Regions from separate parts of the Agathobaculum sp. LCP25S3_E8 genome, predicted to be linked through region 3. Evidence: predicted binding sites of a transcription regulator. Region 3 holds the regulator's gene; each other region holds the start of a gene.
What was found. The regulator CtsR, encoded in region 3, represses protease genes until heat stress. The targets are predictions, from matches to a motif close to AAGGTCAANNAAGGTCAAAT.

Region 1 (8,929 bases), on a different contig from region 3:
GCAAAGCGGTCCACTTCATGGATGAGCTTGTCCTCACACTCCTGCGGCAGATGCAGCTCAAGAACACGTTTCCGATAGTTCTCCGCCTCCGCAGTGACATCCTGTTCGCCAAGCTCACTCTGAATCACTTTAATTTGCTCACGCAGGTAATATTCCCGCTGATTTTTGTCAATCTGTGTCTTTAGTTCGTCCTGAATCTCATTCTCAATCTTGAGAATTTCGGTTTCCTCGCCCAGAAGTCGAATCACCATCGCCAGACGGCGCGTGACATTCAGCTCCTCCAAAATCTCCTGCTTCGCTTCGACTTCGACCGACAGATTCTGCGCGATGTAATCTGCCAGCCATCCCGGCTCACCGCCCTCTGCAACCGTCATCTCCACATCCTGCGAAATACGGCCGGCATTCTGCGCATACTCTGCAAACCGTTCCTGTGCCGTACGCACCAGTGCCTGTGCACGCCGCTCGGTCACACCGATGACATAATCACTCAGCTCCTCAACGTCAGCAAAAATGCAGTCATCCTGCTTTTCGGGCGCTGTAAACTGATGCGCCAGCGCACGGGTGCGACCCTCGACGAGCACACGAATATTATCGCCCGGCAAGCGCAAAATCTGCCGCACCATGCATATGGTTCCAATTTGATATAAATCACCCGGTGACGGCACGTCGGTTTTCAATTCACGCTGCGCCGTTAGGAAAATCATCTGTCCACTTTTCATCGACGCTTCCAGCGCACGAATCGACATCAGACGCCCAACGTCGAAATGAATAATCATATTAGGAAAGGCGGTTAAGCCGCGCAGCGGCAGCACCGGCAGCCGCTTGAACTCCGCCTCGGTTGTTACAGTCATAGTTCTCTCCTCACACGCGGAAAAATAATTAGATAGAGTCAGTATAGTATATTTTTCTCGGTTTGTAAAGCATCCACAAACAGTAATAGACAAAAAACGCGGGTGAAACCAGCGGTTCCCCCACGTTTTTTTGCAATTTTATGCGCTTTTTGTTGGTTTTGAGCGTTTTTCGCCTTTTTTCGAAGACGCAGCCCCGGAAGGAAGCGCTGCACGCCCACCGTGTTCGATCAGCGGCTCGCCTTCCCCCGTCACAGTTTCCCGTGTGATAACCACACGGCTGACGCTTGTGTCGGACGGAATGCGGAACATAATGTCCGTCATCACGCTTTCCAGCACGCCGCGAAGACCACGCGCGCCCGTTTTACGGGCAAGAGCGGTCTTTGCGACCTCCTCGAGTGCATCCGGTGCAAACTCCAGCATCACGCCGTCCATGGCCAGCAAAGTCTGATACTGCTTAACCAGCGCGTTCTTCGGCTCCTGCAAAATACGCACCAAGGCTTTCTCATCCAGCGTATCCAGCGAAACCACAGCCGGCAGACGGCCAATCAATTCAGGAATCAGCCCATACTTCATCAGGTCATGCGGCTCAATCTGGGCAAGCAGTTGATCGGTCTGATCCTCCTGCTGGCTCTTAACCTCAGATCCAAAGCCCATGCCCTGTTTTCCGATGCGCTTCTGAATGATACCTTCAATACCATCAAAGGCACCGCCGCAAATAAACAGAATGTTGCTCGTATCAATCTGGATAAATTCCTGATGCGGATGCTTACGGCCGCCCTGCGGCGGCACATTGGCCGTCGTACCCTCCAGCATCTTGAGCAGTGCCTGCTGGACGCCCTCACCCGATACATCGCGTGTAATAGAGGGATTTTCGCTCTTGCGGGCAATCTTGTCAATCTCATCGACATAGATAATGCCATGCTCTGCCAGCTCGACATCAAAGTCGGCCGCTTGAATCAAGCGCAGCAGAATATTTTCCACATCTTCACCAACATAACCTGCTTCTGTCAGCGTGGTGGCGTCCGCGATTGCGAAAGGCACCTGCAACGTTTTTGCCAGTGTCTGCGCAAGCAGCGTTTTACCCGAACCGGACGGACCCAGCATCAGAATGTTGGATTTCTGCAATTCCACATCGGTTTCCGGATGGTAAATACGTTTATAGTGATTGTACACCGCAACCGAAAGCGCAATCTTCGCACGCTCCTGTCCGATGACATATTCATCCAGCACCGCCTTCAGTTCCTGCGGCGTGGGCAGTTTTTCCGGCTCAATTGCCGCCTGCTCCGCGCGATCCTCCGGCGCGAAATCCAGCTCATCCTCCAGAATGCTGGTGCATACGCCGATGCACTCATCGCAGATATATACGCCGGGGCCTGCAATCAACTTGCGGACACGTCCCTGCGGTTTTCCGCAAAACGAACATTTCAGCGTCTTATCATCATCAAAATTCGGCATTTGGCACCTCTACCCTACACTTATCAATGCTTATCAAACACCTTGTCGATAAGGCCGTATTCCACTGCTTCCTCTGCGGACATGAAGTTATCACGCTCGCAGTCCGCAGTAACCACCTCGATCGGCTTGCCGGTGTTTTCGGACAAAATCTTATTCATACGCTTCTTGATAATTTCAAGACGCTTCAGATGAATCGCCATATCGGTAATCTGTCCCTGTGTGCCGGCGGACGGCTGATGAATCATAATTTCGGCATTAGGCAGCGCATAACGCTTTCCCTTTGCGCCCGAGGACAGCAAAAATGCGCCCATAGATGCTGCCATACCGATGCAGATGGTCGATACGTCGCACTTAATATAATTCATCGTATCATAAATCGCCATACCTGCCGTAACCGAACCACCCGGGCTGTTGATATACAGGGAAATATCCTTGTCCGGGTCCTGGGCTTCCAGATACAGAAGCTGCGCCACAACCAGCGAAGCGGTCGTATCGTTGACCTCCTCGCACAGCATCACAATGCGGTCGTTGAGCAGACGGGAATAAATATCAAACGAACGCTCGCCGCGGCCGGTCTGTTCGATGACCATTGGGACTAAACTCACTTGGAAAACTCCTTTCGAGAATTCAATGAAAACCACAGTTTCCATCGAGCCACGCCCTTACCGGCAATGCCGGAAGGACTATTGCGCCAAAGAAGTTCCCTCTGTGTGGAAACTTCTTTGGCCTTTGTATAAAAAGCGCGGGCAACGCTCGCGCTTTTTATGAAACCAGCCGCATAGCGACCGATTTCTGTTTTACTGCGCATGCGCGCGGAAAACGGATTACTCCGCAGTCTCTTCAGCTGCCTCTTCGTCCGCCTTCTTCTTAGAAGATGCCTTCTTCACCTTGGCATGCTTCTTAATGAACTCCAGCGCGTTGGAAATCTTCAAATCGTCGCTCAGCGCCTCGGCAGACACGATGGACTTGACCTTCTCCACATCCATCTTGTACTGCTCCGCCATCTTAGCATATTCCTCTTCCATTTCCTTGTCGGAAACTGCGATGGACTCCAGCTCTGCAACCTTTTCGAGTGCCAGACGAATCTTCACCTGACGCTCTGCCTGCGCCTGGAACATTGCGCGGAATGCACCCATCTCGGTACCGGTCATGGTCAGGTACTGCTCCAGCGTCATACCCTGCATCTGCACACGATAGCGGAAATCCTGAACGATGGAGTCAATTTGACCCTCAATCATCGCCTGCGGGATATCCGCCTTCAGGTTCTCGATTACCGCGTCGAGCACCTTTTCCTCAAAGGCATGGTCTGCCGCTTCCTGACGCTCCTTCTTCAAGCGATCGGAAATCTCCTTCTTCAGGTCATCCAGCGTCTCGCAGGTCTCGGAAACATCCTTTGCGAACTCGTCATCCAGCTCCGGCAGAATGGTTTCCTCTACCTTGTGTACCTTGCACTTAAACACGGCTTCCTTACCAGCCAGCTCCTTAGCATGGTAATCCTCCGGGAAGGTAACGGTAACGTCCTTCTCGTCGCCCGCCTTGCAGCCAATCAGCTGATCCTCAAAGCCCGGAATGAACGTACCCGAACCCAGTGTCAGCGCATGATGCTCCGCCTTGCCGCCCTCAAAGGCAACGCCATCGACAAAGCCCTCGAAGTCAATATCAACGGTATCGTTCTTCTTTGCCTTGCGGTCAACGGTCTCGGTGCGCGCATTGCGCTGCGCCAGACGGTTCAGCTCCGCCTTCACGTCCGCAGCCAGAACCTTGACGGTTTCCTTCTCAACCTCGATGCCCTTGTACTCGCCCAGTTCAACCTCCGGCTCAACCGGCACCTTGGCGATGATGGTCAGGCCGCCCTCTTCTGCCGGGTCGCCCAGATCAACATCCGCACGGCCAACCGGCTTGATGCCGGACTTCTCAACGGCCATTTCCATAGCCTCGGGATATATGATATTGAAAGCCTCTTCAAAGAACACGCCTTCGCCATACAGCTTTTCGATCATCTTGCGGGGCGCCTTGCCCTTGCGGAAGCCCGGAACTGTGATATTCTTACCGGTCTTCTTAAACGCCTTGTCCTTAGCAGCCTCAAACTCCGCCTTGGTGATTTCGATGGTCAGCGCAACGACGCTGTGCTCCTGCTTTTCCGTGTTTTTCAGTTCCATGTTGCCAAACTCCTTACTTCAATACTTCTATTGTATCTAAATCATTCTACCAGATTATTCTGTAGATTTCCATACTTTTTTCTACTTTTTCAAAAAAACCGGGGTAAAATCCACATGATCGCCCGAAACCAGTCGCCACTCGATTCCGTCATGCATTCCCTCGACCGCCCAGCGCAGGCTTTCCGAATGCAAATGACCATAAATACAGCGGGAAACGCCGTATTTCTGCATCAATTCAATCATCGGACCGCACCGGAAATTCGCGTACAGAGGAGGATAATGCAGAAAGCAGATGATTTCCTCAGGCTGTTGCGCGGCCCCCAATTTGAGAGACGCTTCCAAACGCAATAATTCGCGCCGAAATATCTTTTCATTATGGGGGTCGGAAAAGTCTTCCTCAAAGGGCCATCCGCGTGTACCGCACAACGCAGTCTTTTGATAGAAAAAGCAATTATTATGCAGAAAATCAATCGTGGTAAACCCATTTTCCTCTAAAAAACGGTGCATTTTTTTTGCCGTCTCCCACCAGAGATCGTGGTTTCCTTTGAGGATGAGTTTGCGTCCGGGCAGCGACTCCAGCAGCGCAAAATCGCCCTGCGCTTCGGTAAGGCTGATGCCCCACGAGATATCACCGCCCAACACAACGGTATCTTCCGGCGCGATGAGTGCATTCCAGTTTTTAATGATTTTTTCCGTATATCCCTGCCATCGTCCGCCGAAAATATCCATCGGCTTTTGCACGCCCGTCGCCAGATGCAAGTCGGCCAGCGTATACAGCGCCATGCTTACAGATCCTTGAGCAGCTCGACCGTGGACAGGATTTCCGTCTTGTCCACCACGCGGTCAAAGCGCGGCTGTTTGTCCGCCAGCGCAGCAAGCGGCGCAGGTGCAGCAACACCAGTCAACTCAGTCAGAACGGCAAGCTGAGACACATCATCCTTTTCCAGCGTGCCGCCCAGCGATTCAATGACCGAACGACAGAACTTAAACGGCGAAGCCGTAGACGCGATAACGGTCGGTGTCTGGTCGCCCGTGCGCGCACGATAGTCCTCATAAACACGCACCGCAACCGCCGTATGCGTATCGCACAGGTAGTGCTCGTGCTCCCACAGCGCACGAATGGTCTCCGCAGTCTGCTCGTCGTCGCAGCAGCCCGCATCGAAGTCCGCGGCAATCTTCGCAAATACCGCTTCCGGCGCTTGATAGCTGCCGTCCGTGGACAGGCGCTGCATCAGCTCCGCAACCAGCTTATCATCAAAGTCGGACGCAAAGAACAGCAGACGCTCCAGATTGGACGAAATTAAGATATCCATCGAGGGCGAAGTGGTGGTATAGAAATCACGGTTTTTGTCATATACGCCGTTCTTCTTGAAAAAGTCGGTTAACACATTATTGCGATTAGATGCGCAAATAAACTTATTCACCGGCAGGCCCATGTGCTTTGCGATGTAAGCCGCAAGAATATTACCGAAATTGCCGGTCGGCACGCAGATGTTGATTTTCTCGCCCATCTTAACCGCACCGGATTTCACCATATCGCAGTAAGCCGAAATGTAATAGGCAATCTGCGGCGCAAGACGGCCCCAGTTTATCGAATTTGCCGAGGAAAGCATCATGCCGTCGCGGTCGAGCTTTGCGCGCGTCTCCTCATCTGTAAAGATACGCTTGACCGCGCTCTGTGCGTCATCAAAATTGCCGCGAATAGCAACGACCTCAACGTTTGCGCCCTCCTGTGTCACCATTTGCAGCTTCTGCATGGGTGAAACACCGTCGACCGGATAGTACACCATAATCTTGGTGCCTTCCACATCGTGGAAGCCATCGAGCGCAGCCTTGCCGGTATCGCCCGAAGTCGCAACCAAGATGCAGGCCGTGCGCGTCTCGCCGGTCTTGCGCAGCGAAGCGGTCAGCAGGTGCGGCAGCATCTGCAGCGCCATGTCCTTGAACGCACAGGTCGGGCCGTGCCACAGCTCCAGCATATATTTGCCGTCTGCAAGCGCCACCACCGGCGCGGTATCCTTGCCGCCGAATTTGTTGTCCGCATAAGCCTTTGCTGCGTACTGTGCCAGTTCCTCGCCCGAAAAATCAGTCAGGAACTTGCCGAGGATGCGCGCCGAACGGCCCTTATAATCCAGATTGGCCAGCGCATGCCAGTCCTCCGCTGTCAGCGCGGGGAACTCCGTCGGACAGTACAGACCGCCGTCCGGCGCAATGCCGTTTGCAATCGCGTAGGCCGCGGAGACCTTGCGCGTCTTATCTCTTGTGCTTACATATTCCATTGATTCAAACCTCCGCCGTTTTTGATGGGTATATTACAGCATTTTTTGTATAAACGCATATGCATTGTTATAAAACAAATCGTCAACCACCGTCTGCCGATAGCCCCGCGCAAGCATGCGGTCGGCAAGCTGATATAGGTCCTTGAGACCGTCCATTCCTGCGGGCAGCTCATCGCAGCCGTCAAAATCACAGCCCAGCGCAATGCTTTTCTCCCCGCTCATGCTGAGAAAGTGCTCAATATGCTCGATAACATCATCCAGCACCGCACCGCCCTGCCGCACGAGAAACGGCGCGTACAGGTTGATGCCCACCAGACCGCCCCGCTGTACAATCTCAATAAACTGCGCGTCCGTCAGGTTGCGCGCGTGGCGGCACAATGCGCGGCTGTCGCTGTGTGATGCAACGAACGGACCGTCGATTGTCTCGCACACGTCCCAGAACCCGCGCTCAGACAAATGGGACACATCCACGATAATGCCTTTATCAGCACAGTCCCGCACCAGCTGCCTGCCGTCATCCGTTAAACCTTCCTCCTGATTGACCGCAGACGAACAGCCGAAGCGGCTGCGGTAATTCCAAGTGAGAGTCAGCAAACGCACTCCCGCGTCATAAGCGACGTCCAACGCATCCGGTCGATCGGGCAGCAGTTCTGCCCCCTCGATGGATAAAAACGCCGCCGCTTTGCCCGCGTCTGATGCCGCCCGCAAATCCGCTGCTGAGCGGCAGAACATCAGCCAGTCGGCGTTGTCGGCAAACTCGCGTGCCGCCGTTTGCAGCATGCGGCGCAGCCGTTCGTCCGTCGGCGTGTCCAGCAGACAATCCCGCCCACGCGCCTGCGCCTCGCTCGGCGCACGCGCGCCGCAGAACAAAGCAAAAAACTGTGCATAATGTGTATAGCGCTGTGCCGCAGCGAAATTCACATGCAGGTCGTTTTCCCGCAGGTGCTTGCCTGTCTCGCAGCATTCATACAGGGTGTCACAGTGCAGATCGAACAGCTTCATTCTCACCCTCCAAACGCATTCTCCAGATGACAGATACGCGGCGCATCGGTTGTTCCCTCCTCGCCGTATACCTCGACCACGTCGAAACGCGGCTGCAACCGGGACGGATGCTTCTGCAGCCACAACGCAGCGGTAGCGGCAATGCGCTGCTGCTTGGCAGCTGTGACAGCCTCACGAGCCGCAGTAAAACAATCGTTTTTGCGCGTCTTGACCTCGACAAACACAATATATTCCCCGCGGGACGCAATAATGTCGATTTCTCCGAAGCGAGTGCGAAAATTGGTTTCCACCGTGCGGTAACCCTTGCGTTCCAGATAGGCACGCGCGGCATATTCCCCCCATGCGCCCTTCATCGCGGCGCCTCGGGATGTTTTTGATAAAACTTCTTTAAAAACGTGCGCCGATGGATGGGACACGGCCCATGCTCAAGCAGTGCCGCATCATGCGCGCGCGTTTCATAGCCCTTATGCTTCTCAAAACCGTAAACCGGATACCGTTCGGCAAAGTCACGCATCAACCGATCTCGCGTCACTTTTGCAATAATAGAGGCTGCCGCAACACTCGGAATGCATGCATCACCGGACACAACACATTCATATGGCAGAGACAATCCCTCCGAGCGGTTCCCATCCACATAGACGAAGTCTGCCGGATGCGGCAACCCCTCAACCGCCTGCCGCATGGCACGATACGTCGCTTGCAGGATGTTAATTTCGTCGATTATCTTTTCATCGACCAGCGATACTGACCACGCAACTGCGTTCTCAGTAATTGCATCAAACAGCGCCTCTCGTTTTTTCTCGCTGAGCTTTTTGGAGTCGTTCAGCCCCTCAATGACAATGCCGGCAGGCAGAATGACCGCTGCCGCGCACACCGGACCCGCAATCGGGCCGCGCCCGGCTTCGTCGACGCCGCACACGGCGGAATAGCCGGCCTTCCACGCCTTCTCTTCAAATTCCCACGTCATGGCACGTAATCCTCCGGTGTTTCCAGCGTGATACGTCCCAGCACACCGCCGCGAAACTCATCGAGCAGAATGCGCGCCATGCGTTGGGTATCAATCTCGCCGCCGCGCAGCAGGAAACCGCGCCGCTGTCCGGCCTGCATCAGCATGTCATACCCCGGAAAATCGCTCTCCTCCGGCGGCGTCACACCGTAGCGCTCGGCTATCGCCTGCGGCGCC
Region 2 (6,199 bases), on a different contig from region 3:
CTGCCGTTTCAGCTCCGCCAGCACTTCCGGCGGGATACGGTCAACCAGCCGCTGTAAATTGTCCAGTTCGCTTTTCAGCTTTGCCCGTTCCATCGTATCTTTCATCTTTCCTTTTTCGCTGGCCTTTGCCCTTGCTTCCAACTTCTCATTCTCCGCCAGCAGGTCATTGATTGTGACCTTGTACTTTTTCAACTGCCCGGAGAAATTCTCCATCTGCGGGAACCACTTTTTCAGCATGGAGAGGGCTTCCTCTTTTTTCTTTCCGGCGTTCAGCGGGTTAATGCCGTCCAGTGTGGCTTCAATGGCTCTTGCCTGCCGGGAGAGGGAAACCGCCTGTTTGAAAAGCCGGGTGGGGATATGCTTCCGGCCTGTCCTGCTGGCGCTCTCCCCACGCTCCAAGTCAGGATATTTCTCCACCATATAGGCGTGAAAATCGTCCTGCCACTTCGTCAGGTTTGCCCGGTTGCCGATAATCTCCTTTGCACACAGGCGGTTGTCCTTTGTCAGCGGAACAAAGGTCAAATGCAGGTGGGGCGTTTTCTCGTCCATGTGTACCACCGCCGACACGATATTTTCCCGTCCTACCCGGCCAATGAGGAAGTCCGCCGCCCTCTGGAAAAACGCCTGTATCTCCTTTGGGGATTTCCCCTTGAAAAACTCCGGGCTGGCAGTTACCAGCGTATCGACAAACCGTGTGCTGTCCTTGCGGGTTCGGCACCCGGCCTGCTCAATCCGGCTCTGAATGAAGTGGTAATAGCGTCCCTCCGGCTTGACGATATGGAAGTTGTATTTGCTCCGGCTTGTGTCAATGTCGGGATTGCTGGCATACTGTTCTTTCTGTCTTTCGTGATGGGCTTCCAGCGGCCTTGCCGGGTTGCCCTTGTGCTTCTCAAACCGTAAAATTGCGTGTTGTGCCATTCTGCTCCTTTCCCCATTCCTTTCCTATCCGGGGTTTTCCACAGGGAAAATCCCGCAGAAAATAGCTCGGATAGGATTGGAATGGATAGAATATAAATCAGTCTTTTTATCTTTGTATTTCTATATACCGTCCGGTTTTCGTACGTCTCAGGAGTGATTTCCGTACTTCATGGGTACGGTTTTCAGTCCTCCGGTGTACCAGAACGGGATTTCTTAAAGTCGGTGTTTGGAACCGCTTCATAGGATTTTGGGAAAATGCGGTTGGGTTTTCCACAGCCCTGCTTCTGGATCTCCACCAGTCCGGCGTATTGCAGTTCCCGCAGGGTATTCACCGCTTTCTGCCGCCCACAATGGAGCAGTGTGACCACTTCACAGATAGGGTAATACAGGAAAATCCGTCCGCAGTCATCCGCCCACCCATTCTTGCGGGATAACTCTGTCCGGCGCAGGATAAAGGCGTACAGAACCTTTGCCTCGTTGGACAGGGGCTTGAATGTGGGGGCTTCAAAGAGAAAATTCGGGAGCCGGGTGAAGCTGAACGCCTTTTCCGGCTGGTGGATATAGATGGTATTTGTCATAGTTCGTTTTGTGGACGGTTAGAAGCCCGTTTTCCGGGGCGGGCGATACTTTATACCACCTGCCCCGGTTTGGGGCTTGCAAAGCCTGATAAATCAAGGCTTTTTTCGCTCCTAACTGTCCACAGCAGACCTCCTTTTCCGTTCACTTTCTGTTTTCTGCCGCCTGTGAACTCTGGCGGCACAGCCGGGGCAGTATTTTGCCCGGTTGGATTTGGGGACGAACACACCGCCGCAGACCGCACAGCGTTTCAAGTCCTTATCCCGGAAAATTTCCGCTTCCAGCGTCCCGTCCAGCGGCAAGACCGCCCAGCGGAACCACTTACAGCAGACCGAGAAAGAAATCGTCTGCGGGCAGGTGCAGGTGTCCCCATCGTCAAGGGCAATGCAGTTGCCGTCCTCACAGCAACAGCACTCCCGGCGTATCAGGGCGCTTGCCCGTTTCCGCTGCGCCGGGGTCATGCGGTAAAGGGAACCGTCCGGCCTGCATTCCAGCGGCGGCAAGTCTTTGTAGGGATTATTTTTCATGCGTTCCCTCCGTTTTGCTTTCCGCTGCCGTTCTCCCCGAAAAGGCTTCCTGCCCCATTCCTGCGGCGTGTTCCGGCGTTGGCACGCTCACCATAACTTCGGGACAACTTGTCCCAAAGTGACCTCTGGACAAAGTGTCCAGAAGTCGGCTCCTTGCGGTGCTTCCCCAGCCGGGGGTATTCCTTTTCGGACGGTCATTCGGTTTTCAAGGTGCTGTCCATCGATGAACTAACCTAAGTCTACACCGAAATGACCGCCCGTCCCGTATATCCGAAAGGTGGGAAATCTGCCTGAAAATCCCCCCATTTCCACGCTCTCGGAATTGTGGTAGAATGGAAGAAACTGAACAGTAAATTTGAAGTTGTGGAGGTAACACATAGATGGATCAAGGTAGAATTATTGTAATCACAGGTTCGCCGGGGACGGGGAAAACTACAACGGCATCTACTGTTGCAAAAGAATCGGATTTGGAAAAATCTGTGCATATGCACACAGATGACTTTTATCATTATTTGAGTAAAGGGGCAATACCACCATATTTGCCAGAATCAAATGAGCAAAATTTGATTGTCATTGAAGCATTTTTAGAAGCCGCGAAGCGATATGCTCGTGGTGGATATGATGTAATTGTAGATGGTATTGTAGGACCGTGGTTTTTAGAGCCGTGGCTCAACATTGTTCAAGAGCATTATGAAGTACACTATATCGTTTTAAGAGCAAGTAAAGAAGAAACTATGAAGAGAGCTATCAAACGCTCAAAGTTAGACAGAGAAACAAATATTGAATTAGTTGAAACGATGTGGGAACAATTTTCCAATTTAGGAATCTATGAATCAAATGTTATTGATACAACTACGCACTCAGTCAAAGATACTGTATCAGCAGTAAAAGAAAAAATTGTAAGGGGTACTGCTTTACTGCTTTAGGCAATTCCAGTTTGTCGAGCAGACAAGGAGGGAGAACATGGAACTATCCATACAAGAACGCCTGAAAGACCTGCGTGTGGAGCGTGGCCTGACGCTGGAGCAGCTTGCGGAAGAAACCCATCTCTCCAAGTCTGCGTTAGGCAGCTATGAGGGGGACAAGTTCAAGGACATCAGCCACTATGCCCTTATCCAGCTGGCAAAGTTTTACGAAGTGTCCGTTGATTATCTGCTGTGCCGTTCTGAAACAAAAAATCACCCAAACGCCGATCTTGCAGACCTGCGTTTGAGTGATGATATGATTGAATTTTTGAAAAGCAGGCTGGTGGATAATGCCCTCCTGTGTGAACTGGCGACGCACCCGGATTTTCCCCGGCTCATGGCTGACCTTGAAATCTATGTAAACGGCATAGCGGCAAAGCAGGTACAGGGGGCAAACGCCATTGTGGACGCTGTGAGCGCAACTATTATGAAGCAGCACAATCCCGGTCTGACCGACCCGCAGTTAAGGCAGCTGATCGCCGCCCACATTGACGATGACAGCTTTTGCCGCCATGTGATACAGCAGGATATAAACAAGATAGCCCTTGACCTGCGGAAAGCCCACAAGGACGATTTTTTCAGTGTCCCGGAGGACAATCCTCTGGAAGATTTCTTGCAGACCGCCGAAGAAGCCGCCAGCCCAAACAGCGACCCGGAACAGGCTGCGATGGCCTTTATCTGCAAGCGGCTCAAACTGAACTATGGGAAGCTGTCGGAGGAGGAAAAGAAATGGCTGAAAAGGATTGCACAGAAGTCGGACTTGCTGAAAAATCCAAACCCGCAGCGGGGAAGAAAATGAGAAATTAGATATGCAAAAAGGAAAAATGAGATTCATTGAAGTAGAAACCAAAAACAGGACGGCGGATTTCATAAATCGGCTGCTGACGGTATGGGAAAGTTCTGTAAGAGCAACACACCTGTTTCTGTCGGACAGTGAAATCAAAAAGATAAAAGAATATGTACCGCAGGCGCTCGCTGGAATTGCGCATTTGATGATCGCAGAAGATGATAGGGGCTGCCCCGGGGCTTTTATGGGGATCAAGGACGGCACCTTGGAAATGCTGTTCATTTCCCCGGAAGAAAGAGGAAAGGGGCTCGGAAAGCGCCTGCTCCAATATGGGATTAAAACCTATGCCGTAGAGCGGGTGGCTGTGAATGAGCAAAACCCACAGGCCAAGGGCTTTTATGAACACATGGGCTTTCAGGTTTATAAAAGGACAGACCTTGACGAACAGGGCAATCCTTATCCGCTTTTATACATGAGCCTTAACATCTAAATCGGATTTTACGAAATCTCATATCCCGCAGAGAAGCAAAAACAGAAAGTACCCTGCCTTATACTCATTATCATCATTGCCCTTTTCCTTGACTTGCTTGTGTCTTTGTGATACACTAACATACATAAAATTAGAGGTGAGGTGGAAAGATGATTAACTTTTCTTGCAAATAAATTGGAATATACAGTGATACTGTGTTTTACAGTACCATTGTACCCATTGCAAGAAAGTTAAAAGTCTATTCACTCGATATATCGTAGGCGTATCACTCTTGATAGGGGTGGTACTATTATGCTGTGACGAGCTGCAAGAATTGACTTTCTTGCAGCTCTTATTTTATGTTCTTTATCCCCGGAATAAAGGAGGAATGCGATATGTCGATGATCCGAGTCGAGAACCTTACCTTTGCCTATCCATCCAGCTATGATAACATTTTTGAAAATGTCAATTTTCAAATTGATACAGATTGGAAACTTGGGTTCATTGGTAGAAATGGCAGAGGTAAAACAACTTTTCTAAATCTTCTGCTTGGAAAGTACGAATACCATGGGAAAATACAAGCCTCTGTGCAATTTGATTACTTTCCATACCCTGTTAGCAATAAAAACAGATTAACTGCGGACATTCTCTCGGAAGTCTGCCCGCTGGCGGAAGAATGGGAGCTGTTGAGAGAACTATCCTATCTGGAAGTCCGTGATGATGTGCTTTGGAGACCATTTTTTACGCTTTCCAATGGGGAGCAGACCAAGGTGCTGCTTGCCACCCTCTTTCTGAATGATGGACACTTTTTACTGATTGATGAACCGACAAACCATTTGGATATGGAAGCCAGAGAAACCGTTTCAGCATACCTGAAACGGAAAAAGGGATTCATTTTAGTCTCTCATGATCGCTGTTTTTTAGATGGCTGTGTTGACCATATCCTGTCGATCAATCGGTCAAACATCGAAGTGCAAAGCGGAAATTTTTCTACTTGGTTTACCAACTTCCAGCGTCAACAAGAATTTGAACTCGCTCAAAATGTGAAGCTGAAAAAAAGCATTGATAATATGCAAAAGGCAGCTAAAAGAACTTCTGTCTGGTCAGACCGAATTGAAGCGTCAAAATATGGGAACGGCCCGGTTGATCGAGGGTATATTGGTCACAAATCTGCCAAAATGATGAAACGCTCAAAGGCTATCGAAGTGCGGCAGCAACGTGCAATCGAGGAAAAGTCCGGCCTTCTCAAAAATTTGGAAACCGTAGAAGATTTGAAAATCGCTCCGCTTCTCTATTTTTCAGATACCTTAGTGACTTTCTCTGATGTTGTACCGATTTTTGACGGCAAAAATGTCTGCCAGCCAATCTCGTTTACAGTAAAACAGGGAGAACGCATTGCCCTTTATGGAAAAAATGGTTCTGGGAAAACGAGCCTTCTAAAGCTACTGGTTGGGCAACAAATAGAACATCGTGGGACAGTTGCAATAGGTTCTGGCATGATATTGTCCTATGTACCTCAAGATACTTCTATGCTGAACGGTTCGTTATCAGAGTTTGCGGAAGCCAATCGTGTTGATGAAAGTTTGTTTAAGGCAATCTTACGGAAAATGGATTTTTCACGAATACAGTTTGAAAAGAAAATGGAAGATTTTTCGGCGGGACAAAAGAAAAAAGTGTTGATAGCAAAAAGCCTTTGTGAACAAGCGCATCTGTATGTGTGGGATGAACCTCTTAACTATATTGACATCTATTCTCGAATGCAAATTGAAAATCTGATTAGAGAATTTTCTCCTACCATGATCTTCGTAGAACATGATCTTGCTTTTAGAAATAACATGGCGACCAAAAGCATTCGTCTGGCTACCGAATAGCAAAGCCAGCCGAGCCAGTCAACGGTCAAGATGAACGGCGCATTGAACTGCACCCCAAAAGTTGGACAAGAAAGTCAACGAAAGGG
Region 3 (8,929 bases):
CTTGTTCTTCTCTTCATCGCGCAGCTTGGCGGCGTTCTCGTAGTCCTGCCCCTTGACAGCCTCTTCCTTCTTCGCGGCGATGGCGGTAATTTCGTCCTCCATCTGCTTGAGGTCGGGCGGTGTGGTCAGCGTGGACAGGCGAACCCGCGAGCAGGCTTCGTCGATAACGTCGATTGCCTTATCCGGCAGGAAACGACCGGTTACATAGCGCACAGACAGCTTGACGGCAGCTTCGATGGCTTCATCCGGAATCTTGATGCGGTGATGTGCTTCGTAGCGGTCACGCAGGCCCTTGAGGATTTCGACTGCGTCCTCCGGACTCGGCTCGTCAATCTGAACGGGCTGGAAACGACGCTCGAGCGCTGCGTCCTTTTCGATGTTCTTGCGGTATTCATCCAGCGTGGTTGCACCGATGACCTGCACTTCACCGCGGGACAGGGCGGGCTTCAAAATGTTCGCAGCATCTGCCGCTCCCTCAGCAGCGCCCGCGCCCATCAGCATATGCATTTCATCGATGAACAGAATGGTATCCTTGTTTGCGGTCAGCTCTTCGATGACCTTTTTGATGCGCTCTTCGAACTCGCCGCGGTACTTGGTGCCCGCGATCATGCCGGTCAGGTCAAGCGATACGACGCGCTTGTCCTTCAGCGTCTCCGGGACATCGCCCGCGACAATCTTCTGCGCCAGTCCTTCGACCACGGCGGTCTTGCCGACGCCGGGGTCGCCGATCAGTGCAGGGTTGTTCTTGGTACGGCGGGACAGAATCTGAATGACCCGCTGAATTTCCTTGCTGCGGCCGATAACCGGGTCGAGCTTGCCCTCGCGGGCAGCAGCGGTCAGGTCGCGGCCGAACTGCTCGAGCGCGTCACCTGACTTGCCGGATGCACCGGCAGCGCCGGGGCCTTCGCCCTGTTGTACGCCGCCCAGCACTTCGCTGAGCTTTTCGGCCACCATCTGCGGGGTGACCTTGAGGTTAGCCAGCGCGGTCAGCGCAACGTTCTGTCCCTCGCGCAGCAGGCCGAGCAGCAAATGTTCGGTGCCGACGTAGTTCGTCCCCATCTGGGCGGCGGACTGGATGGACAGCTCAATGATGCGCTTGGTGCGCGGGGTCATGCCCTGCGGAGCGGTGCTGTCGGGCGTGCCGCGGCCGGACAGCTCTTCAATCTGCTTCACCAGTGCGTCATCGGTCACGCCGCAAGCAGCCAATGCCTTGGCCGCCGGGCCGCCCTCTTCACGCAACAGGCCGAGCAGCAGGTGCTCCGAGCCGATATAGCTGTGTCCAAACGATGCAGCGGCCTCCTGCGCCTTGGTCAGTGCCTGCTGCGCACGCTCGGTAAAACGATTCTGATAAAACATAGGTCAACACTCCTTTCCGAAAGGGAAAAGTCCAAGTTCGGTTATTCTAAAATCAGGTTCTTTGCCGCCTCACGCAGCAATTCTGCGCGTTTGCGGTCGCGTTCCTGCGGCGCGCCGTTCAGCATCGCCGGACGGATGCGCTGCTCGAGTTCATATAGCTTCTGCGGCTCTACGCCCGACAGCAAGCCCATTTGCAAGCCGACCAGCACGTCAGACAGGCACTGCACGGCTTCGCCGGTGTCAATCAGATAAGCGGAACGCAGCGTGCCTGCCGCGCGGTAGATACGGTCGCGCAGACCAGCTTCGTTCTGGCTGCGCACCTGCTCGCGCGCCTTCTTTTCTGCGTCAATGATGGTGGTTGCAGTCTCAACCAGCTTATCGGTCAGCTCAGCCGCAGAAGCGCCCAGCGTGACCTGATTAGAAATCTGATAGAAGCCGCCGACCGCCTTGGAGCCTTCGCCGTATGCGCCGCGCACCGCGCAGCCACGGCTGCCGGCGTAGCCGGTCATTCGGCCAATCTCGCCCGTTGCCGTCAGCATGGGCAGATGCAGCATGATGGAAGCCCGCAGGCCGGTGCCGATGTTGGTCGGGCACGCGGTCAAATAGCCCAACCGCTCGTCGTAAGCGAACGGCAGCTCGCCTTCAATCAGCGCTGCGATGCGGTTTGCCGTATCCAAGCACTCCTTCGGGCACAGGCCGGTGCCAATCACCTGCAAGCGCAGATGATCTTCCTCGCCCACCATGATGGACACGCCGCCGTCCTTGGAGACAATCAGCCAGCCGCCGTTCTGTGCCAGCTCGGGCGAAATCAGATGCTCTTCGACCAGCTGAGAAGCCTCGGTCGAGCGCGGGATAATTTGTTTTTTCTCAAATTCCGGCCCGACGGTCGGATTATTTTGCAAGGCCGCGAACACTTTGTCCGTGATCTCCTTGTGTTGTGCTTCGGTCAAACGGAAGGGATACCCCTTCAGGTTACGGGCAAGCCGCACGCGGCTGGTTGCCGCAAGGCCGGTAAAACCGCCATGAATTTCAAACATGCTCATTTTTGCTCGCCCTCCATTCTGCGAATCTCATCGCGCAGGCGCGCAGCCTGCTCGTACTCTTCGTTTTCGACTGCGGTTTTCAGCTGTGCGCGCAGCGTCTCGATCGGGTCGGTCTTAGGCTGTTCGGGCGCAGCAGGCGCCGTGCCGATGTGGCGCGTTGCGCCGTGCACCTTTTCGACATATGGATTCAAGATATCCGAGAATGTGTTGTAGCAATCCGGACATCCCACACGGCCGGTCCGCCGCAGCTCACTTTCGGTCATGCCGCAGGTCGGGCACTTGCGCTCAGTACCCAGCAGCGTCGCCGTCGGCGCGCCCAGCATGTCGTTCCACAGGCTGCCAAAGCCGCCGCCGAGGAACGAATGGAACGGGTCGCTCCAGAAATGATTCATCGAGGCAAACGCATTTTCAAATGCGCCGCCGATATTTTCTTTCTTTGCGCAGTCTTCACACAGGTGCATTTCGCGCGTTACACCGTTTACGGTTTCCTTATAATACATCGTCGCTTCATTCTTGCCGCATTTCTCGCATTTCATAAGTCATTTCTCCTTTCGAGAATCTATCCTCAAGTGATTTTGTTAACTGTTGTTATGCTGTGGCAATGCCCATCACCGCGCATCGGAAAATCGCGGCTCGCAGACGGTTGCGGTCGGTTTTTTCCACCTCGGCCAGCGCGCCGTCCGAGCATGCCGAAAGCAGAAGCTGTGCTTCCCGCTGCGTCAGCAACTCTGCCGACAGCAGCGCGCGTGTCAGACGCGCCGCATCGCTTTGCGTCAGCCTGCCGCCGATACCGCGGGCCGCCTCCAGCAGCGTGCGCTGCTTGTCGTCCATCAGCCGCACGATGCGGATGTATCCGCCGCCGCCGCGCTGACTTTCGACCAGATACCCGTGTTCCGGCGTGAAGCGTGTTTCAATCACGTAGTTGATCTGGCTTGGCACACACGAAAAACGGTCCGCCAGACTTTTGCGCTGCACCTCGGCCACGCCGCCGCCCGACGAAAGCATCTCGCCGATAAAATCGGCTATGACATCCGACATTTTCATGTGAACACCTCCTTCGGTCCCGGTCTCTTATCTGACCTTTCCTGACCTTTGTCTATATTATAGGGGAATTTGAATGAAAACGCAAGAGAATTTTCTGACCATTTCTGACCATTTGACGGATGTATCAATTGAAAATCCATTGTTTTCTCTTTATTTCTAATTCAATCTCTTTTTTTCATTGTTTTTTATTTTCTGACTTTTACTTGGTCCTGCCAAAAGTTAACCATTGCTAACCACTGCTTTTTGTTGCTTTTTCTCATTCTTGTGTTACAATAAATGTGTAAATTCAAATGGAGGTGCAATACCAATGGCATATGTTATTAGCGACGCTTGCATCAGCTGTGGTTCTTGCGCGGGCGAGTGCCCGGTAGGCGCTATTTCTGAGGGCGACGGCAAGTACGAGATCAATCCGGACGCTTGCATCGACTGCGGCAGCTGCGCAGGTACCTGCCCGGTAGGCGCTATTTCGCAGGGCTAATTGTTTAGCATAGAAGCGAAATACCTAACCAAATCCGGTATTCCGGAACACAATAACGCCTGAAAGCGGTTTTATCGCTTTCGGGCGTTTTGCTTTGTTTGTATTTTCTGCACACACATGTGATATATACAAAACAAAACGAGCCTGTCCCAATGGACAGGCTCGTTTTTATATGAATTTCAGTGCAAAATCCGATTGCCTCAGGCGCAGACTTACTTGGAAGCCTGTGCAGCCTTAATGGCGTCGATCATCATCGGAACAACCTTGAACAGGTCGCCGCAGATGCCGTAGTCGGCAACATCGAAGATCGGAGCGGAGTCAGCCTTGTTGACTGCTACGATGCACTCGGAATCCTGCATGCCAGCCTTGTGCTGGATAGCACCGGAGATGCCCAGCGCAACATACAGCTTCGGATGTACGGTCTTGCCGGTCTGACCTACCTGATGGTCAGCCGTCAGCCAGCCGGAGTCAATTGCCGCACGGGAACCGCCGACAACGCCGCCGAACAGGCCAGCCAGCTCTTCTGCCAGCTTGATGCCGGTCTCAACGTCCTTGGAAATGCCGCGGCCAACAGAAACGACCACTTCAGCACCGGTCAGGTCAACCAGCTCCTTGGCTTCCTTGACCACTTCCAGAACCTTGGTCTGCAGGTCCGCATCGGACAGCTGCACGTCAACCTTCTCAACTGCAACCGCGTTTGCCTTCGCCTCGTCGTACTCGCCCTTCTTCAGAACGCCCGGACGAACGGTTGCCATCTGGGGACGGAAGCGCGGGCAGATAATGGTCGCCATCAGGTGACCGCCGAATGCCGGACGGGTCATCTTCAGGTTGCGGTCAGCACGGTCGAGCGCGTCGATCTGTGCCTGCGGCAGCGTGGAAGCCTCCTGCAGGAATGCAGCGTACTTCTCAACGTCCACGTCGAGGTGCGTGCAGTCCGCGGTCAGACCGGTGTGCAGACGAGCTGCGCAGCGCGGGCCGAGGTCACGGCCGATGTTGGTCGCCGCGATCAGCATGATTTCCGGCTTCTTAGCCATAACAACGTCGCAAATCACCTTTGCGTAAGCATCGGTGGTGTAGGTCTCGAGCAGGTCGTCCTCCGCAACCAGAACCTTGTCCGCGCCGTAAGCGCCCAGTTCCTTGACCATTGCGTCGCCTACGCCCTTGCCGCCCAGCAGCAGGCCGCAAACTTCCGTGCCCATATCGTCCGCCAGCTTGCGCGCCTCAGAAATCAGCTCCAGCACGGTCGGCTGCAGCTTGCCCTGGCGCTGCTCACAGAATACCCATACGCCGGAAAAATCGGCGAGGTTGGTGTTATTGAATTCAGCCATTATAGTTTCTCCTTTCGATCAGATGATGTGCTTCTTGAGAAGCTCAGCTGCGAGGGTCTCGCAGGTAGCCTTGTCAGCACCTTCGAGCATCTTGCCCTGGCCCTTCTGCGGGGGCGTAAAGGACTTGAAGATGTTGGTGGGAGAACCCTTCAGGCCGATGGTGGTGGGATCGATCAGCGGATCGTCCTTGAGGGTATTGTAATCATAAACCGTAACCGGCTTGGAGTAGCAATCCATAATGCCGCCCAAAGACATGTAACGCGGAACATTCAGCTCCTTGATGCAGGTCAGCAGGCACGGAGTCTTTGTCTGGATGGTCATGTAGCCGTCCTCGAGCATACGCTTAACGGTGACGGTGTTGCCTTCCTTCTTAATGTCGGCAGCGTAGGAGATCTGCGGGATGCCGAGCTTCTCGGCGATCTGAGAGCCTACCTGCGCGGTGTCGCCGTCGATAGCCTGACGGCCGCAGAATACGATATCGTCATCCTCAAGGCCAACCTTCTTGACAGCAGCCGCGAGGATCTGGGAGGTAGCAAAGGTATCGGAACCGCCGAACTCACGAGCGGAAACCAGAACCGCCTCGTCCGCACCGCGTGCGAGCAGCTCACGGAGCATGCCTTCTGCCGGTGCCGGGCCCATGGTGATGACAACGACCTTGCAGCCGGTCTCGTCCTTGAGCTTGAGAGCAGCCTCAACCGCGTTGAGGTCGTCCGGGTTGGTGATGGTTTCCATGGATGCGCGGTTCAGAGTGCCGTCGGGATTGACTGCAACCTTACCGGAGGTATCCGGAACCTGCTTTACACAAACAATAGCCTTCATAGTTCAGTTTTCCTCCTTTACTTAGCGCAGAACCTGACCGGCGATGACCATTCTCTGAACCTGAGAAGTGCCCTCGTAGATCTCGGTGATCTTGGCGTCACGCATCATGCGCTCCATCGGGTACTCACGGATGTAACCGTAGCCGCCGTAGATCTGTACGCACTTGGTGGTAACGTCCATTGCAACCTCAGAAGCGTACAGCTTCGCCATAGCAGCTTCCTTAGTGAACGGCAGACCAACGTCGTGGTTGAACGCCGCGCGGCGAACGAGCAGACGAGCAGCCTCGATCTGGGTGTACATATCGGCTACCATCCACTGCAGGCCCTGGAACTTGTCCAGCGTCTTGCCGAACTGAACGCGCTCCTTCATGTACTGGATCGCCTTGTCCAGAGCGCCCTGCGCAATGCCGAGTGCCTGAGAAGCGATACCGATACGGCCGCCGTCCAGCGTCATCATAGCAATCTTAAAGCCGCCGTTCTCCTTGCCGAGCAGACGGTCAGCCGGCAGATGCACGTCTTCGAAGATCAGCTCAGCGGTCTGAGAACCACGGATGCCCATCTTGTGCTCGATCTTGCCGATGGAGAAGCCCGGATCGTCCTTGTCAACGATGAAAGCAGAAATGCCCTTGTTGCCCTTGGACTTATCGGTCATAGCAAAAACAACGTAAGTATCCGCGCGGCCGCCGCCGGTGATGAACACCTTGGTGCCGTTGAGGATGTAAGAGCCGTCCGGCTGCTTGACAGCAACACTCTGCTGTGCAGCGGAGTCGGTACCAGCGTTCGGCTCGGTCAGGCCGAATGCGCCGATCTTCGCGCCTTCCTTGGGCTCGATGAGCGGGCGGAGCCACTTTTCCTTCTGCTCTTCGGTACCGAATGCGTAAATCGGCCATGCGCCCAGCGTGCCGTGCGCAGACATGATGCCGCCGGTGGTACCGCAAACGCGGCTCATCTCTTCGATCGCGATCGAGTAGCAGATGTAGTTACCGCCGGAACCGCCAACTTCCTTGGGGAACTGAATGCCCATCAGGCCGTACTTCATCAGCTTCTGGACAGTCTCTTCCGGATAGCGCTCCTGCTCGTCGATCTCGGCTGCGATCGGCTCAACTTCGTTAAGCGCGAACTCACGGCACATCTTCTGGAACAGTGCTTCTTCTTTTGTAAGCCTAAAATCCATGCCATATACCTCCCAAAAAATATTCGCGGGTGTACAGAAAAACACAGCGCCCGATGCCCATGGGCCGCAGCGCTGTGTCCTAAGCCAACACCCTACTTTGGAGCATGTCTATTTCTATTATATCGTTTGCCGAGAATATGTCAAGGATTTAACACACTTTTGCGTGAGATTTTCGACCCGATTTTTTCCATTGCAGTTCGCTCTTTTTACCCTGTGTGGAATCCCGGCTTTTGTTTGCATTTTGTATATGCATGGCCGGCATCTCACACCATATCCGAGCGGTTTTTCACATATTCCGCGCCGCTTCCGCATAAGAAGCAGAGAAGGCCATTATATAAGGAGGAAAAGTCTATGTGTGGAATCGGCGGCTTTGTCGATTATGAACATGACGCGCGCCGCTATGCCGCAGCGGCAGAACGCATGCAGCGCAGCCTGACGCCGCGCGGCCCGGATGCGTCGGGCGACTATCAGGACGCGGACGCGGTGCTCGTCCACCGCCGCCTTATCGTCATTGATCCGGACGGCGGTTCGCAGCCTATGTATGCACCCGACGGAAATACCGTACTGGTATATAACGGAGAGTTATATAATACCGAAGAAATACGAAGAGACCTACTTGCGCGCGGGCATACCTTCCGCAGCCATTCGGACACCGAGGTGCTGCTGCACGCCTTTCTCGAATGGGACACGGACGCGTTCGAGCGTCTCAACGGCATTTTCGCGTTCGCCATCTGGCAGAAAAAAGAACGGCGGCTCGTACTGTGCCGTGACCGTCTGGGCGTCAAGCCCCTGTTTGTCGCGCGCTTGCAGGACGGCATCGTGTTCGGCTCGACCATCGGCGCGGTGCTTTGCCACCCGGCGGTTGAACCTGAAGTAGATGAGGACGGTCTGCGCGCCGTGCTGCTGCTCGGTCCCGCACGCCCGCCCGCGTCCGGCGTGTTCCGGCAGATCGACTCCCTGCTGCCCGGACATTATGCGGTGCTCACACCTGAGGGCTATGCCGACCGCACCTACTGGAAGCTGGAGGCACATGAGCACCCGGACGATTTGGAAACCACGATTGCACGCACACACGAGCTCATCTGCGACGCAGCACAGCGGCAGCTGGTGTCCGACGTCCCGCTCGCCTGCTTCCTGTCCGGCGGACTGGATTCGTCCATTCTGTCCATGCTGGCCGCCAAGGACTACGCTGCACGGGGCGAAACGCTGCACACTTGGTCGGTCGACTACCGCGACAACGACAAATATTTCACGAAAAACAGCTTTCAGCCCAACAGCGATAACGAATTCATTCAGATGATGGTGGATGCACTCGGCACAAAGCACCACAACGTCGTCATCGAACCCGACGCCCTGTGCGCCGCTCTGCTGCCCGCGACCGACGCGCGCGACCTGCCCGGCATGGCGGACGTCGACTCCTCGCTGCTGCTGTTCTGCGCGGCGGTCAAGAACGGCGGCACGACCGTGTGCCTGTCCGGCGAGTGTGCCGATGAGCTGTTCGGCGGCTATCCGTGGTACCACCGCGAGGAAATCCTGTTCGAGGACACCTTCCCATGGTCGCGCTCGGTCGACCTGCGGCTCGGACTGCTCGCGCCCGGCATTGTGCAAAACGGCGCGGAATTTGTCCGCGAGCACTATCTTGCCACCTGCCGCCGCGCGGAAAAACTGCCGACCGACAGCAAGAAGGA

Region 1: clpP (ATP-dependent Clp endopeptidase proteolytic subunit ClpP) is a predicted target of CtsR. The motif match lies at 3,017-3,036, and genes of this name have one in related genera.
Region 2: ACTQ34_RS14170 (cysteine-rich VLP domain-containing protein) is a predicted target of CtsR. The motif match lies at 2,128-2,147, and genes of this name have one in related genera.

What each region holds. Positions count from the first base shown of each region.
Region 1 is NZ_JBQKJR010000013.1:48,391-57,319, reverse strand. Features, by position in the region: gene lon (endopeptidase La) at 1-851, opposite strand, end outside; gene clpX (ATP-dependent Clp protease ATP-binding subunit ClpX) at 990-2,306, opposite strand; gene clpP (ATP-dependent Clp endopeptidase proteolytic subunit ClpP) at 2,330-2,911, opposite strand; gene tig (trigger factor) at 3,131-4,465, opposite strand; gene ACTQ34_RS06930 (metallophosphoesterase) at 4,547-5,248, opposite strand; gene thrC (threonine synthase) at 5,251-6,744, opposite strand; gene ACTQ34_RS06920 (dipeptidase) at 6,778-7,746, opposite strand; gene ACTQ34_RS06915 (YraN family protein) at 7,749-8,099, opposite strand; gene ACTQ34_RS06910 (ribonuclease HII) at 8,096-8,713, opposite strand; gene ylqF (ribosome biogenesis GTPase YlqF) at 8,710-8,929, opposite strand, start outside.
Region 2 is NZ_JBQKJR010000051.1:17,319-23,517, forward strand. Features, by position in the region: gene mobV (MobV family relaxase) at 1-918, opposite strand, end outside; gene ACTQ34_RS14165 (replication initiator protein A) at 1,101-1,496, opposite strand; gene ACTQ34_RS14170 (cysteine-rich VLP domain-containing protein) at 1,608-2,021, opposite strand; gene ACTQ34_RS14175 (AAA family ATPase) at 2,402-2,947, shown strand; gene ACTQ34_RS14180 (helix-turn-helix domain-containing protein) at 2,985-3,785, shown strand; gene ACTQ34_RS14185 (GNAT family N-acetyltransferase) at 3,811-4,263, shown strand; gene ACTQ34_RS14190 (Lsa family ABC-F type ribosomal protection protein) at 4,638-6,113, shown strand.
Region 3 is NZ_JBQKJR010000010.1:53,785-62,713, reverse strand. Features, by position in the region: gene ACTQ34_RS05805 (ATP-dependent Clp protease ATP-binding subunit) at 1-1,356, opposite strand, end outside; gene ACTQ34_RS05800 (ATP--guanido phosphotransferase) at 1,398-2,399, opposite strand; gene ACTQ34_RS05795 (UvrB/UvrC motif-containing protein) at 2,396-2,935, opposite strand; gene ACTQ34_RS05790 (CtsR family transcriptional regulator) at 2,988-3,443, opposite strand; gene ACTQ34_RS05785 (DUF362 domain-containing protein) at 3,751-3,921, shown strand; gene acrA (acryloyl-CoA reductase electron transfer subunit beta) at 4,134-5,249, opposite strand; gene acrB (acryloyl-CoA reductase electron transfer subunit gamma) at 5,268-6,068, opposite strand; gene ACTQ34_RS05770 (acyl-CoA dehydrogenase) at 6,090-7,241, opposite strand; gene asnB (asparagine synthase (glutamine-hydrolyzing)) at 7,593-8,929, shown strand, end outside.